3 regions of the Brevibacillus borstelensis genome follow, and region 3 is predicted to be linked to each of the others. Evidence: riboswitches for the same ligand, from Rfam matches in the RefSeq annotation. Region 3 holds a riboswitch; each other region holds the start of a gene.
What was found. Region 3 has a riboswitch for S-adenosylmethionine ahead of V5G20_RS11340 (homoserine dehydrogenase). Riboswitches for the same ligand answer to the same signal wherever they lie in the genome.
Positions count from the first base shown of each region.

Region 1: it holds a riboswitch for S-adenosylmethionine, as region 3 does, so the genes downstream of both, V5G20_RS02685 (BMP family lipoprotein) here and V5G20_RS11340 (homoserine dehydrogenase) in region 3, are expected to answer to the same signal.
Region 2: it holds a riboswitch for S-adenosylmethionine, as region 3 does, so the genes downstream of both, V5G20_RS06100 (2,3-diketo-5-methylthiopentyl-1-phosphate enolase) here and V5G20_RS11340 (homoserine dehydrogenase) in region 3, are expected to answer to the same signal.

Region 1 covers NZ_CP144922.1:561,272-566,444, forward strand. Annotated here, with positions in the region: gene V5G20_RS02675 (NAD(P)/FAD-dependent oxidoreductase) at 1-816, shown strand, start outside; gene V5G20_RS02680 (methyl-accepting chemotaxis protein) at 1,106-2,578, shown strand; SAM riboswitch class I at 2,668-2,782, shown strand; gene V5G20_RS02685 (BMP family lipoprotein) at 2,986-4,017, shown strand; gene V5G20_RS02690 (ABC transporter ATP-binding protein) at 4,102-5,173, shown strand, end outside.
Region 2 covers NZ_CP144922.1:1,324,872-1,330,044, reverse strand. Annotated here, with positions in the region: gene V5G20_RS06110 (anti-sigma factor) at 1-875, opposite strand, end outside; gene V5G20_RS06105 (RNA polymerase sigma factor) at 865-1,371, opposite strand; SAM riboswitch class I at 1,523-1,675, shown strand; gene V5G20_RS06100 (2,3-diketo-5-methylthiopentyl-1-phosphate enolase) at 1,754-2,965, shown strand; gene V5G20_RS06095 (2-hydroxy-3-keto-5-methylthiopentenyl-1-phosphate phosphatase) at 2,965-3,642, shown strand; gene V5G20_RS06090 (methylthioribulose 1-phosphate dehydratase) at 3,639-4,286, shown strand; gene V5G20_RS06085 (1,2-dihydroxy-3-keto-5-methylthiopentene dioxygenase) at 4,313-4,822, shown strand; gene V5G20_RS06080 (Ger(x)C family spore germination protein) at 4,905-5,173, opposite strand, start outside.
Region 3 covers NZ_CP144922.1:2,427,346-2,432,518, reverse strand. Annotated here, with positions in the region: gene glpK (glycerol kinase GlpK) at 1-985, opposite strand, end outside; gene V5G20_RS11340 (homoserine dehydrogenase) at 1,087-2,337, opposite strand; SAM riboswitch class I at 2,423-2,537, opposite strand; SAM riboswitch class I at 2,641-2,752, opposite strand; gene V5G20_RS11335 (saccharopine dehydrogenase family protein) at 3,380-4,582, shown strand; gene V5G20_RS11330 (polyamine ABC transporter substrate-binding protein) at 4,712-5,173, shown strand, end outside.

The DNA.
Region 1 (5,173 bases), 1.9 Mb from region 3:
GAGGAATATTTGAGCGACAACGTGATGATCGGGCCCGGCCGTGACGGTTCCGCCTGGCTGACGGGGATTTTGAAAAAGCGCCGTCTGAAAATGTACAACAACCAGGTAGACGTAGGCGTGCGGGTCGAGACGTCCGACGTGGTGATGCGCGAGATCAATGAGCATCTGTACGAAGGAAAATTCATCTTCAACACATCGGTCGGGACGAGGGTGCGCACCTTCTGCAGCAACCCGTCCGGTCACGTCGTCGTGGAAAACCACAGCGGCGTCATGGCGGCAAACGGCCACTCTTACAAGGACCCTGCGCTGGGCTCCCAGAATACAAACTTTGCTCTGCTCGTTTCGCACAAATTTACCGAGCCGTTTGACAAGCCGAACGAATACGCTCGCGAAATTTGCAAACGCGCCAACGATCTTTCCAATGGCGGCGTCATCGTCCAGAAATACGGAGACATTTTGCGCGGACGCCGCTCTACCGAGTCCCGCATCCGCGAAGGGTTTTTGGAGCCGACGCTCAAGGAAGCCGTTCCCGGCGATTTGGGCCTGGTTCTGCCGTACAATACGATGAAAAGCTTGATCGAAATGGTCGAGGCGCTGGACAAGGTGACACCGGGAATCGCTTCCGAGCACACACTGTTCTATGGCGTAGAGGCCAAATTTTACTCTGCCCGTCCAAAGCTGACCGAGGAGTTCGAGACGGAAATCAAAGGGCTGTACTGCGGCGGCGACGGTGCGGGCATTACGCGCGGACTGGCACAGGCCGGGGCTGCAGGCGTATGGATCGCCCGTAATATCATCAAAAAATCGTTGCAGTAGCATAGTCTATAAATCGGAAAAAGCAGGTGCTCCAAAGTCTCAAGCAGACAGCGGGGCACCTGCTTTTGCATTGCATATAGGGGAGTGGCGGGCATGGGTACGAAATTCGACAGCAGATTGTTTGGCCAGCATGCGAGGCCGAAAACGACCAGTTGTGCATCTTCAGAACCAGTCGAATGATGGAACTTTTTTCACACATTCTTACATTATTCGTAGTCGCTGGGACTTTTCTCAGTCTATAATGGCATCAAGAGCATTTCGCAAGTACGACAGGCAAGAGGGGGTACATATGTTTCAGTTGGTCCGCAACACCTTGACGAACAAAGAAGGCTTTATGATCTTTATTTTATGGAATCATCTCTGGGTTGCAGGCTGGATCGCGTATCAGATGGATGTGAACTTCTGGAAGGTCACCTCCGCAGGCTTGCTGGCAACACTGATCGTTTCTCCGTTGTACTTCATTCGCAAGGACAGCTACTTGATCCGGTATCTGGTCGGAATTGGTCTTCTCTATTACTCGATTGCATTTGACCACTATACACCGTTTCAGGAAATCTCGTTTCTCGCGTTCATCGTCCTGGGCTTTTTGGCAGCCTATCTGGACTGGAAGCTGATTGTATCGGCGGGGGCGATGCAGGTTGCGGCGACATTAATCGGATTTTACACCGGTTCTTACCAGTTGTTTGACGGCCATTTTTCGGAAGTCAATTTGCTGCTTCGCATTGTCGCTTTCGTGCTGATGATCGCGGGGCTCACCTATCTCTGTCTGGCTGGACAAGCGTCGCTTGCAAAAGCGGACAGCGCGAGACGGGAAGCCGAAAACAAAGAGCAGCGCCTGGAAGAGTTGCTGCGGAATATCAAGATGGTAACAGAGCAGGTGGAGCGCACATCCGTGCATGTCCATGAGCATGCCGAGACGACAAGGCGCAACACGGACGAGATGATGGTCGCCTTCAAGGAAGTGGCGACCGGAATGGAATCCCAAGCCAATTCCACTGTCAAAATCGAGGAAGAAGTGCAGTCGATCGACCAGGAAATTGTGACTGTCAACGAGCAAGCGGCCGTCATGAAGGCGGAAGCGGATCAGAACAGCCGCCGCTTGGCAGGAAGCATCAGCATGATGAGCGAGCTTTCCGAGCAAATGGAGCAAATCGTTCAGGCGGTCAATGTGGCGTCTTCGACGATCCGCGAGCTGAACAAGCAAGCCAACAAGGTCGAGGAAATCGTCCAGACGATCAACCAGATCGCGACACAGACGAACCTGCTCGCGCTCAATGCCGCGATCGAATCGGCTCGTGCGGGTGAGCACGGCCGGGGCTTCGCCGTCGTGGCGGACGAGGTGCGCAAGCTGGCTGAGCAAAGCGCGACGGCTACGCAGGAGATCGCCGGAATTTTGCAGTCGCTGCATCAAGAAAGTGAAAATGCGGTGAAGCATATGAGCACGGGCGAAGTGTCGGTAGCAAAGGGGCAGGAGCTGGCGGTAGAGACAGTGGCGTCTATCGAGACGGTTCGTGCAGGCATGGAAGCGTTCCTCGAGGCCGTAGAGCATGTGCGGACGAGCATGGATCGCGTGAAAATGCGCTCCGGGGAAGTGGCGGCCGAGATGTCTACGATTACAGCGGTCACCGAGGAGTCTGTTGCCAACCTGGAGGAATTGTTTGCGACGGCGGAGAACCAGCATCAAAAGGTGCGGGAGATTACCGAGGAGCTCGGCGAGCTGAACGCCTTGTCGACAAAGCTGCAGCAATCATTTCAGCGATAATCGTAATGTTTGAAATTGCAGAAAAAAGAATTGCATTTTTCAATTGATCTGCTAGAATGAATTCAATATCAATTAAATAGTTTCACCTTACCTTATCAAGAGCGGCGGAGGGACTGGCCCGATGAAGCCCGGCAACCACTGTGCACACGTGCACAGAAAGGTGCCAATTCCTACAAAATCCATTTGGATTTTGAGAGATGAGGAAGAGGTTGGCGATATACCGCAAACTCTTCCTCCGGGAAGAGTTTTTTCTTTGTACAAAGGAGGTTATTGGCGAATATTAATTTTAAATAATATAATATTATTCGTGTTTTAATTATTTTATGCTCATAAAAAAACGCACTTCTTTCGTGTGTATATAATAAAAACGAATATTGTTGTGCGGACTAGTGATAGGAGAGGACACCATGAAAAAATTGCTTTTGGCATTAACAACGTTTGCTGTGCTGGCTGCCGGGTGCTCGACAAACAGCAGCGCCCCCGAAGACAAGGGACAAGCCCAGACAGGCGGACAAGAAACAGCGAAAAAGCGGATCGCGCTGGTGCTGCCCGAGAAAATCGGGGTTAACCCGTTCTTCCAGCAGATGGACGATGGAGCGAAGAAAGCCGCCCAGGAATTCGGGGTGGATGTCAAGACGATTGAATCCACAGACCATGGGGCTATCGAGGAAAATATCCGCGTGGCAGTGGCCGAGCAATACGATTTGATCATCACGTCTTCCTTTGAAGCCGAGGATGCGCTGAAAAAGGTAGCGACAGAAAATCCTGACCGCACCTTCGCCATCATCGATACGCAAGTTGATTTGCCCAACGTCCGCAGTGTCATGTTCCGCGAGCAAGAGGCTGCATACCTGGTCGGAGCGGCTGCCGGTTTGGCAACCAAAAGCAACAAGGTAGGGATCGTCGCAGCAATGGACATTCCGATCCTGAAAAAATGGACAGTCGGTTTTCAGGAAGGGCTCAAGGCGACCAACCCGAACGCAGAAGTGCAGATCAACTACGTCGGCAGCTTCAGCGACCCGGCAAAAGCGAAGGAGCTGGCGCTGCTGCAGGCTTCCAAAGGAGCGGACTTTATTTACGGCGCAGCGGCTGTAGGAGATCTTGGCGTGTTTGAAGCAGCCAAGGAAAAAGGCTTCTACACCTCCGGACAAGACGTTGACCGGACCAGCATCGACCCTGAGCATATCGTCCTGTCCCAGTTGAAAGGAACGGACTCCGCTGTGTATGAAACGGTGAAGGCATTTGTGGACGGCAGCTTGAAGCCGGGTGTCGTCGCCTACGGACTGAAGGAGAACGGCGTCGGCGTGACCTACGTTACGCATGACAGCCCGACTCCGTTGAACCCGTTCATTGGAGAAGAAGTCGTCAGCAAGGTAAAGGCGATCAAGGATGAGATCGTCGCGGGGACGAGAACCGTGACAGACCCGCTGAAACAATAGCGAGAGCGCTGATTCGGAAACCGGCTACATGAGCGTAGTCGGTTTCCTGCTCTACCGGGAAGACAAAAGAGGGAGGGGGAAAAGGTGGAGAACCGACTGGAAATGCGGGGCATGACCAAGCGCTACGGCGATTTTACCGCCAATGACAACGTTTCGTTTACGTTGAAAGAGGGGGAGGTCCATGCGATCGTCGGCGAGAACGGAGCGGGCAAAACCACGCTGATGCGCATGCTGTACGGTATGGAGCAGCCCACTGCCGGAGAGATCGCAGTAAATGGCAAGCCCGTCGTCTTTCGCGGCCCGGAGGATGCGATCCGCCACGGGATTGGCATGGTTCACCAGCACTTCATGCTGTTTCCCGACTTTACCGTTGCGGAAAATATCGTGATCGGCTACGAACCGCAGAGCAAAGGGCTGTTTCAGCGAAAAGAAGCGGCGAGTGCAGTCCGCTCGCTCAGTGAGCGATACCGGATACCGATCAACGAGAACGCCAAGGTATCCAGCTGCTCCGTAGGGGAGCAGCAGCGGGTAGAAATCCTGAAGGTGCTCTACCAGGGTGCAGATATTATCGTGCTGGACGAGCCGACTGCGGTGCTCACGCCGCTGGAGGTAAAGGAGCTGCTGCAGACGATCCGCCATTTGGCCGAAAGCGGCAAAAGCGTCATTTTGATTACCCACAAGCTCCAGGAGGTCATGGAGGTGGCAGACCGGGTCACTGTCCTGCGCGGGGGGCGCGTGACCGGAACCGTTTCCCGAAGCGAAACCAATGCGGACGACCTCGCCCGTATGATGGTAGGCCGCGAGCTTCAGCAGCTCAGTGACCGGGTCCGCCTGGAAGGAAAGCCGCTTTTGCGGGTGCAGGGCCTGAGCGTCCGGGAAAAACAAACGCTCGTAGACGACGTGACGTTTTCCGTTCACCACGGGGAGATCGTCGGGATCGCCGGGGTTTCCGGCAACGGGCAATCCGAGCTTTTGGAGGCATTGACCGGCCTGCGGGCTGTTTCGGAAGGGAAAGTCTATCTCGGAGAAAAGGATGTGACTGGCCAGTCGGTGGCAGCGATTCGCGAGGCAGGATTGGCCCACATTCCCGAAGACCGCTACCTGTGGGGGACAGCAAAGCGGGAAAGCGTCGAGGAAAACGCGCTGATGGGCTATC
Region 2 (5,173 bases), 1.1 Mb from region 3:
AGCCCATGTTCGGAAAAACCCCAGACGTCACCGGCCGAAAGCAGCAGCACGCCTTCTTTGGCATCCTCATGCAGCACCTCCTGTCCGGTATCCACGGCCAGCCAGGTAAGGTCCAAATTATACGGAGCCAGGAAAGCGTACATTTCCTCCAGGCTCATAAACCGGTCAAAGGAAATCGCCAGTTGCGATACCGTCCCCTCCGGCAGCATTTCAAGCGTCTTCCACGCGGGCTCTCGTCTGAAAGAGGTATCCTCCTGCAGCTTCGTCTGAAGCGGGAACAGGAAAAACAGATTTTTCTTCCGAACGCCGTCGTTCCATACCGGGCGGGAGGATACTTTGGTAAACACATTCGTAGTCTCGAAATACCCTGGCTGCTGACGGTCGCCCCCCACCTTTTCGCGCAGCTCCATTTGAATGCTGCCATAAAAAAGGCCAACCTGCGCGCCGCTGCTGCCTGCTACGATCCCCGGCTGAGTGAAATTCACCAAATCCTTGGAGACGCGAAACATATCTTCATACAGCGACCGGCCAATCCAATAGTTGACAAACAACAGGACAAAGCCGATCAGCAGCGAGATCCCCACCGTGTAGGCGGCGTTGGACAGCCTGCTCTTCCACTTTCCCCAGCGGATGATGGAGCGCTGCTTCTCCTCCGGCAAAAAATCCGCGGCTTTGTCTTCCGGTTCTGTCTGCATCAGCCCGCCTCCCAGCAAAAGCTCCTCCAGTCGCTCCGCATACTCCGGGTCGTCTGCGAGACGCTGCCTCAATCGCGCTGTCTCCTCAGCGCCAAGCTCCCCCCGCAGATAAGCGAGAAGGAGCTGATCGCGCTCCCGGCTTTTTTGCTTATGATCCTCCAGCTTGCCGTTATCCGCCATGTTGACCGTCCCCCCACCATTTTCGCATCTTCAATCGTCCCCGGTAGATCGACCGCTTCACATCGGCCACATCGATGCCGAGGACGTCGGCTATTTCCGCATAGCTGAGCTTTTCCGCATGAAGCAGCAGCACCTGTCGCTGTTTTTCCGGCAGCCCCCGGAGAACAGTCTGCACGAGGGCCGCCGTCTCCCTAGCCAGTGCCGCCGATTCCGGACTGACCGCCGCCTGATCCGCCTGCTCAGGCAAGGTGTCGATCAGTTGAACAGGCCTGCGCTTTTGCTTGCGGTGCCAGTCGATAAACGCGTGGTACGCTACCTTGAACAGCCAAGGACGCACTTTTTCTCCCCGATAGGTATCCAGGTGCTGAAAGGCACGGAAAAAGGTCTCCTGCGTCAGATCCTCCGCCCAGCCTGCATCGCCGGTGAGCTTGCGGAGGTAGCGGTATATGTCATTGACGTGCAGGCGGTACACATCCTCCACTCCTGCCTTTCCCATTCCTTCACACCCTTTCACCTGATACCACGCCTTTTTTTAGAAAAAGTTCCACCTGCAGCAAAATTTTTAATGCTCAAAACAAGGGTTGACTCCCGAAAAGGAACAGCATATCATGGGGTTATCGCAAGTCAAATGCATACTGTACATGAAACTCTTATCGCGAGCTGGCTGAGGGACTGGCCCTATGATGCCCGGCAACCGGCGCTTACCCTGCAAGGGGGGCGAAACGGTGCTAATTCCAACGGTGAGAGTCGAAGCCGCTGACGAAAGTCTGCCACTTCGACCCTGAACCGAGAGATGAGAGGAGACGAAAACGTTATCGGACGAAAGCGCCTCCCCTCTCGAAGGGGAGGTTTTTTTGCGAGAAAAGGAGGTTTCCTCATTGAGCGAACAACGCATCCTCGTCACCTATTTGACTCAGGCAAAGGACTTGCAAAAAAAGGCGGAAGCGATCGCCGTCGGGATGACTGTCGGCAGTTGGACCGATCTGCCCGCAGCCAAGCAGGCAGATTTGAAGCCCTATTTGGGTGAAGCTGTCGGCGCCCAGGTGCTCGATACCCTGGAAAACGGCGAAAGCCGCGGATTGATTACGATCAGCTACCCGGTTCGCAACTTTACCGCTGACATTCCGTCCTTGTTGACAGGCGTCTTTGGGAAACTGTCCATGGACGGAAAAATCAAGCTGATTGACATACAGTTTCCGGAAGCGTTTTTGGCCGCTTTTCCCGGCCCGAAATACGGCATCTCAGGCATCAGAGATCGGCTCGGAGCGCATAATCGCCCACTCTTGATGAGCATTTTCAAATCCTGCCTCGGCCTGCCGTTTGACGATCTGAAAACCCAGTTTCGGGCACAGGCTCTGGGCGGCGTTGACCTAGTAAAAGATGACGAAATTTTCTTTGCCGATGACCGTGCTCCCTTTCTGGAACGAATCCGGGCGTTTAAACAGATTGCCCGGGAAACAGAAGCGGAAACAGGGAAACCGGTTCTGTATGCGGCCAATCTGACCGGGCCGGTCACCGACTTGACCGAACGTGCCAAGAGAGCTGTGGAAGCCGGCGCAGACTGCCTGCTGTTTAACGTGCTTGCCTTTGGCTACGATGCCCTGCACCGACTGGCTGCAGACCCGGATGTTCAGGTGCCGATTATGGCCCACCCGGCGCTCGCCGGAGCCTACTATCCGTCGCCCGACTACGGTATTGGGACACCGCTGCTCCTGGGCAAGCTGATGCGCTTGGCTGGCGCAGACCTGGTGCTCTTCCCATCGCCGTACGGAAATGTGGCGTTGAACAAAGAAGAAGCGCTCAAGCTGGCGGAGCATTTGACCGAACCGACCGGAACTTTGCGCAAATCATTTCCGGTACCGTCTGCGGGCATCCATCCCGGCCTTGTCCCGCAATTGTACGAGGATTTTGGCCTGGACCAGGTGGTCAATGCCGGTGGGGGCATTCACGGCCATCCAGGTGGTGCGACGGCAGGCGCCCGAGCGTTTGTCGCAGCGATCAACGCAGTCGTGGCAGGACAAACGCTGGAGGACGCTTCCTCCGAATCTGCTGAACTGTCACAGGCTTTGCAGAAATGGGGAACAAAATGATGACCAAGCCACTCGTGCTGTTTTGCGATTTTGACGGAACAATTACGGAAAAAGACAATATTGTCGCGATTATGCGACGTTTTGCTCCGCCTGAGCGGGAAGAGTTGATCGAGCAGATTCTCACCCAAAAGGTGTCGATCCGCGAAGGTGTCGGCGCGTTGTTCAAGCTGATCCCATCCGAGAAAAAGCAGGAGATCATAGACTACATCGTCAAAGAGGCGACGATTCGCCCCGGATTTGCCGAATTCGTCCGCTTCTGCCGGGAGGAAGGCATCGAGCTGTTGATCACCAGCGGCGGCATTGACTTTTTTGTCGAGCCGATCCTTGCCCCGTTTGCACTCGATGTGCCGATCTATTGCAACGGCAGCGACTTCAGCGGACCGCGCATCACGATTACCTGGCCGCATGCGTGCGACGAGCATTGCGACAACAACTGCGGCATGTGCAAAACAGCCATTATCCGCCGCTACGATCCAGAGCGCTACTACCGCGTCGTCATCGGCGATTCGATCACCGATCTGGCCGGAGCCAAAATCGCCGACTTTGTCATTGCCCGTTCGCTCCTGGCTCAAAAAAGCGAGGAGCTGGGGCTGCCCTTCAAGTCGTTTGCGACGTTCCACGACGTCATCGCTATCTTGCAGGAGCTGAAACGCAGGCAGGAGGTACCATCATCATGACGATTACACTTGAACAGCGCTTGGACGCTTTTCGCCGCCTGGACGAAGCCAAGCTGACCTTTGCCCGCCGGGACTGGTTTCCCGGCACCAGCGGCAACCTTTCGATCAAATTGAGCGACGAACCCTTGCAATTTGCCGTGACTGCCAGCGGCAAGGACAAGACAAAGCTCTCGCCCGAGGACTATCTGGTCGTAGACGGCAACTCTCAGCCGGTAGAACCTACAGCACTCAAGCCGTCAGCAGAGACGCTGGTCCACGCTGTCGTCTACCGCGTCATTCCTACGGCAAAAGCATGCTTCCATGTCCACACTATCTGGAACAACCTCATCTCTGAGCTGTACTTCGGCCAGCGAGCCTTTTCCATACAAGGACAGGAATTGATCAAGGGGCTCGGCATCTGGGAAGAAAACGCCCGCATCACCGTCCCGATTGTCGAGAATTTTGCCGATATTCCGACGCTCGCTTCCGCCATCGAAAAAGTCATTACGCCCGAGGTTCCCGGCGTGCTGATCCGCAACCACGGCATTTACGCCTGGGGCGACAGCGACTTTGCGGCGAAGAGGCACCTGGAAGCATTTGAATTTCTGTTTGAATACCACGCGCGCTGGCTGCAGCTTCGCCAAGCCGCTGTGGCTGCTCCATAAACAACCACCCCAAGGAGGCCTGTAACATGGCAAAAGTACGCTTTCACGACAACAACGAGTATTTGACCGGCGAGAGTGTCATCTCGTTTTTGGACACGCAGGGAATCATTTACGAGCACTGGGGCGTTGACCGTCTCGACGAACAGCTCAAGAGCAACTACAGCCCGACCGATGAAGAAAAGCAGCAGATCCTCGACGCTTTTAAACCGGAAATCGATGCGATCAGCGAGCGCCGCGGCTATTTGACCGCTGACATCATTGTCCTGTCCGACAAGACACCGAATCTGGATGAATTGCTGGTCAAATTCAAGAACGAGCATCACCACACAGATGACGAATGCCGTTTTTGCGTAGACGGCCACGGCATTTTTGCCATCAAAGGAAAAGACGACCGCTACTTCGATGTGGAAATGGAGCCGGGCGACCTCATCTCCGTTCCTCCGAACTATCGCCACTACTTTACATTGATGGACGACCGCAAGATCAAGGCGATCCGCCTGTTCGTCACTCCTGCAGGCTGGGAAGCGATTTATTAATTTACGGATAACAGAAAGAGCCCTCTCTTGAGCTTGGCGGATTGGCCGCATCCGGCAATTCCGCCTTGCTCAAGAGAGTTTTTTATTCCGTAATGCCAATTCCTTTGATAGAGATAACAGGCTTGACCCGCACCTCTGCTTTGGCAAATGCCGCCGGCCAATCATCCTGAACCTTTTTCCATTCCTTGTACTGGTACGCCCGGGCGTACACCCCGAAGCCGACAGGATCTACCTTTTGTTTTTGAAATTGTTTGATCAGGTCGGCGTACTTTTGGGCCAACTGCTTCTCAATCAACTGTTCCAGTTTCTTGTATTGCTTTGCCGGTTCAACCGGGAACATTTGCTCCGCCA
Region 3 (5,173 bases):
TGTCTGCCGAGGTTTTGAGCATGCGCAGGCCATCCCGCAGCCATTGGATTGCAGAGCCTGCGACAAAAATGCTCCCTTCCAGCGCGTACTCCACTTTTCCGCCAAGGCCCCAGGCGATCGTCGTCAGCAAGCCATGCTCGGAGCGAACGGCTTGTTCTCCGGTGTTCATCAGCAAAAAACAGCCGGTGCCGTATGTATTTTTGGCCATGCCCCGCTCGAAGCAGGCTTGCCCGAACAAAGCGGCCTGCTGGTCTCCTGCAGCCCCCGAGATCGGAACCTCGACGCCAAAGAACAAATCCTTGTCGGTTACCGCATACACCTCCGAGCTGCTTCTCACCTCAGGCAGCATCGCACGCGGGACATCGAGCAGAGCCAGCAGCTCATCGTCCCACTTCAAATCAAAAATATTGTACATGAGTGTGCGCGACGCGTTGGTATAGTCGGTCACATGCGCCCGGCCGCCGGACAGCTTCCAGATCAGCCACGTGTCAATCGTTCCGAACAGGAGGTCGCCCTGCTCCGCCAAAGCGCGGGCGCCTTCCACATGGTCGAGAATCCATTTTACTTTTGTGCCCGAAAAGTAAGCATCGATCAGCAGACCGGTCGTATCCCGAAACAATGGGTCGTATCCCTTGCTTTTGAGCTCTTCGCAAATTCCCGCTGTCTGTCTCGACTGCCAGACAATTGCGTGATAGATGGGCACTCCGGTATGCTTGTTCCACACCACGGTCGTCTCGCGTTGATTGGTGATCCCGATGGCTGCCACTTCCTGTGCCGAAACATTGTGGCTGGCCAAAACCTCGCCGATTACGCCGACGACCGATGACCAGATGTCCAGGGCATTGTGCTCTACCCATCCTGGCTGGGGAAAGAGCTGGGGAAATTCTTTCTGGGCCATCCCGACGATGCTTCCTTGCTTGTCGAACAAGATGGCCCGGGAACTGGTCGTCCCCTGATCGATTGCGAGCACATACTTTTTATCCATGAGCTTCCTCCTTCTACCGCGGGATACGGGCACCCTTTTTCTCCTCTATTAGGGGTGAAACCGGATGCGGTCTATATCCCGAAGCATTGGGCCGTCTCCGCTCACAACACGGGAAACACTTCCGCCCTGATGCCGAAATCGCGGTGCAGCGCCTTCTTGTGCTCCTCTGCAAAACCGCTGGCAATCATGCCGATGCGCAAGACGCTCGCCCAGTCATATTGTATTCGCTGTTTTTCCACGAGAACTCCTGCCCGATCCAAAAAATGCGTGACTTGATCAGGCGTTCCCCGCAACGCTTTACTTTCCAGATAGCAAAAGCACCGCTTCTCCCCGGCTTCCCGATTGCCTGCCGGCTCGCTTTCCTGCCAGACCGGCTGAGGAGTGAAGCGCTGGGTCAGCAAATAGGCCAGATCCTCCACCACAGCGCTTGCTGTCGGAAGCTCGCCTGCCCCTTTGCCCATGAACAAAAGGTCGCCGACGATATTGCCCGACACCTGCACGGCGTTGTAGGCATCCTGCACCTGCGCGAGTGGGTGATCCAGCGGCAGAAGCGTTGGACGGACGGAAAGCTGTAGACCGCCCCCGGCCTTGGAAGCCTTGGCCAGCAGCTTGATCCGGTACCCCAATTCGCGGGCGAGGCCGATCTGTCCGAGGTGCAGCTTTTCAATCCCCTGCCTCTCGGCTGCATGCAGCGGTAGCGATTCACCAAATACGAGCTGGGCGAGGATGTACGTTTTGTACAAGGCATCCCAGCCCTCTACGTCCGAGGCGGGGTCCGCTTCGGCGTAGCCCAGCTCCTGCGCCTGCTTCAGCACTTCGGCGTAGGGAAGCTTTTCCTGTTCCATCCGCGTCAGGATGTAATTCGTCGTCCCGTTTAAAATGCCGCTGACCGATACGATGTCATTAGTCCGGAGAAACTGGCGCAGCACGCCGAGAATCGGAATCCCTCCGGCTACGCTGGCCTCGTACGCGAGCTGAACGCCGTGCCGATTGGCTAGCCGCACCAGCTCCGTTCCGTGCTTGGCAAGCAGCTCCTTGTTCGCGGTGACGATGTGACAGCCCTTTTCAATCAGTGCACGGACATAGCCGTATGTCGGCTCGACGCCGCCCATCACCTCGACGACGATGTCCACGTCTGACGCCAGCACTTCTTCAAACCGGGTCGTGATCAGATTGTTCTCAATCGGTACAGACCGCTGCTTTTCCGCATTGCGGACCAGCGCCTTGACCACCTCGACACGTCTGCCCAACCTGTCCGACAGCTTTTGCTGCTGAGAGCGGATCGTTTTCAAGACGCCGCCCCCCACCGTCCCTACGCCAAGCAATCCTACTTTTACCACACTTGCACTCATGTACTCCACCTCTTTTTCTCATTTCAAACATAAAAAAGGCCTTCTTCCGTTTAAGAAGAAGGCTCGCGAGCTACAGGGGGCCTCCTTCTCATCTGCCAAGACATACTGCTGCTGTCTTGCAGGAATTGGCACCTTGCCACAAACTGCGTGACGGTTGCCGGGCTTCATCGGGCCAGTCCCTCCACCTCTCTGGATAAGAAAGAAGTTATGAAGTTGCGATAACTCAAAAACATTTGATCATACAAATAAAAAACCTTCTCCCGTTAAGAAGAAGGTTGGCATCCGGAATGGACGTACTCCCGCTTCTTATCTGTCAAGACTGTCATCAGTCCTGCAGGAATTGGCACCTTGTCACAAACTGCGTGACGGTTGCCGGGCTTCATCGGGCCAGTCCCTCCGCCTCTCTGGATAAGAACAGTATTTTCCTGTTGGCAACATTGTAAGGAATTCGGTTTGAGCCGTCAACCAGATATTTCCGACATTTCATCTTCGGACGATTCCTTTCATTTTTGAAAAGAAAGGTTTCTCATTTTTAATAAGGTGTTCTCATGCAGGTGATGGCGCACCAACAGACATTTCCAGCACTTTGTTTTGGTTTTTGCTTTCTCAATAGTGAGAATAATGGTACTGCCGATGCTCCTTCATACTGCACAGGAAGCAGCCGGTCATTTGGTATCATTCTTGCATATATTTTCAGAAAAGTCAGAGTATAATTCCCTCTTTCCATTCGCATGGGACGTCGGGTGCGTCGAATATACATGAATAAAAGACGCTCCACTCTGACTTTTTCAGCAGGAAGGAGGTGCTTTTTTTGAGTAGGCTGCTGCCTGTTTTGATCCACGATCGTCCCACTTAGCTTCGGTTTCTACTATGATCTGCCCGTGTGCAGAAGGAGGGTGTTTGGATGAGACTTCGTCCGCGTGAACCAATCGATGTTGCGACACAAGTCGCGGTATTTCCTGCTACGATCGATCTGCATTTGCAGAAATGGCTGTTTCGAATGCGAAGATAGAACGTTTTCCAAAAATGGAAGGAGGACTCTATGCGAGTCGCTATTTTAGGAGTTGGCGGTGTAGGACAAGTAAGCGCGTGTGAAATCGTGAAATCGAAGTATTTGCAAAAACTGGTGCTGGCAGATATATCGATCGGCCCGGCTGAAGAGCTGGCTGCCGAGCTGCGCCGGGAGACGGATGTGGAAATCCAGGTAAAACGTGTCGACGCACGCGATGTATCGAGCGTCCAATCTATTTTGACTGACATTGACGTACTGCTGCATATCGGCTTGCCGGAAAACAACTTTGAAGTGATGAAAGCGTGCCTGAACACGAAAACCCATTATATCGACACGGCTTCAAGCGGCCCGCAATGGCTCCGCAAGCAGCTAGCCTGGACCGATAAATTCAAAGCGGCAGGCATTCTCGGAATCATGGGGCTTGGGTGCGACCCCGGCTTCTCCAACATCGCGGCGCGGTACGCTGTGGATCAGTTGGACGAAGTCGATGAGATTTTGATTCGCGACGGCGACAATTCCGTCGTCGACTACGACGGCTTCTGCTCCTTCTTCAGTCCGCAGACAGCCATTCAGGAGTGTTTGGCCAAACCGAACTTCTGGACGGCTGACAAGGGTGAACAATACTTGCCTACTCCCTTTGCCAACAAAGAGGAGTTCGAATTCCCCGAGCCGATCGGCTGGCTGGACTGCTACAACGTGGAGCACGAAGAAGCGACCACTCTTGGCGAGACGATTGGCCGCGCAAAAGGGTGCAAATACGTGGACTTCAAGTACGCCCTCCATCCCGACTTTGTGAATACCCTCAAGGTGCTGAGCTATCTGGGACTGGACAGCGACGAAGAGATCGAGGTCAAAGGCGTCAAGGTAGCGCCGCGCGATGTAGTCGTGACGACCATGCCGAAACCGGCCGATCTCGCCGGAAAAATCCACGGATACTCCTCCGTCGGCGCACTCGTCAAAGGCAAGAAGAACAACAAGCGAAAAGAAGTTTACGTCTACACGATCGCCAATCACGATGAGGTTTACTACAAGACGGAATTTCAAGCAACGATCTGGCAGACAGGCATCCCGCCGGTCGTCGCTGTCGACATGATCGCTGAAGGATTGTTGACCACGACCGGCTGCATTCCGCCCGAGCTGATCGACCCGCTCCCCTTTTTAGAGCGGTTAAAGGCTCGCGGCATGACTTGGGATGTGATTGAGAAGACTGCCCCTCTCAGGCAAATATCGTAGTACGTAACTTGAGATATAGAAAAAGATCGGGATTGGCAGCTGTTGCCGCTGTCCCGATCTTTGTTAAATACAGATCGGTACGTTTCTTCCGATTCATCAATCCTACATGAAACGAAGGTGAAACCTCTCATGATGGAGAAAAAGCGGACAAGCCTGTTCATGCTCATCTTAGTCGCTGCTCTGGTTCTGTTGACCGGATTGACTGGTTGCGGAAGCAGCTCTGTCCAGCCGGGTCAGCAGGTCCAGGGGAATGGCGCTCCCTCGTCGGGAAATGAAGCTGCCAAAGCGGGCGGAGACAGCCAGGCAGGATTGTCCAAATCGCTCAACCTCTTTATCTGGTCGGAGTACATCCCGCCAAGTGTTCTGGAGGCATTTGAAAAAGAGTACGGCGTAAAGGTGAATATCAGCACCTACTCCTCGAACGAGGAAATGTTCGCCAAACTGTCTGTCAATTCTTCGGGCTATGATCTTGCCGTCGCGAGCGACTACATGGTAGACTTGATGCGCAAACAGCAATTGATGGAAAAGTTGGACTACTCCAGCATCAGCAACATCAAAAACGTCGGTCCGGAGTTTTTGAAACGCTCCTCT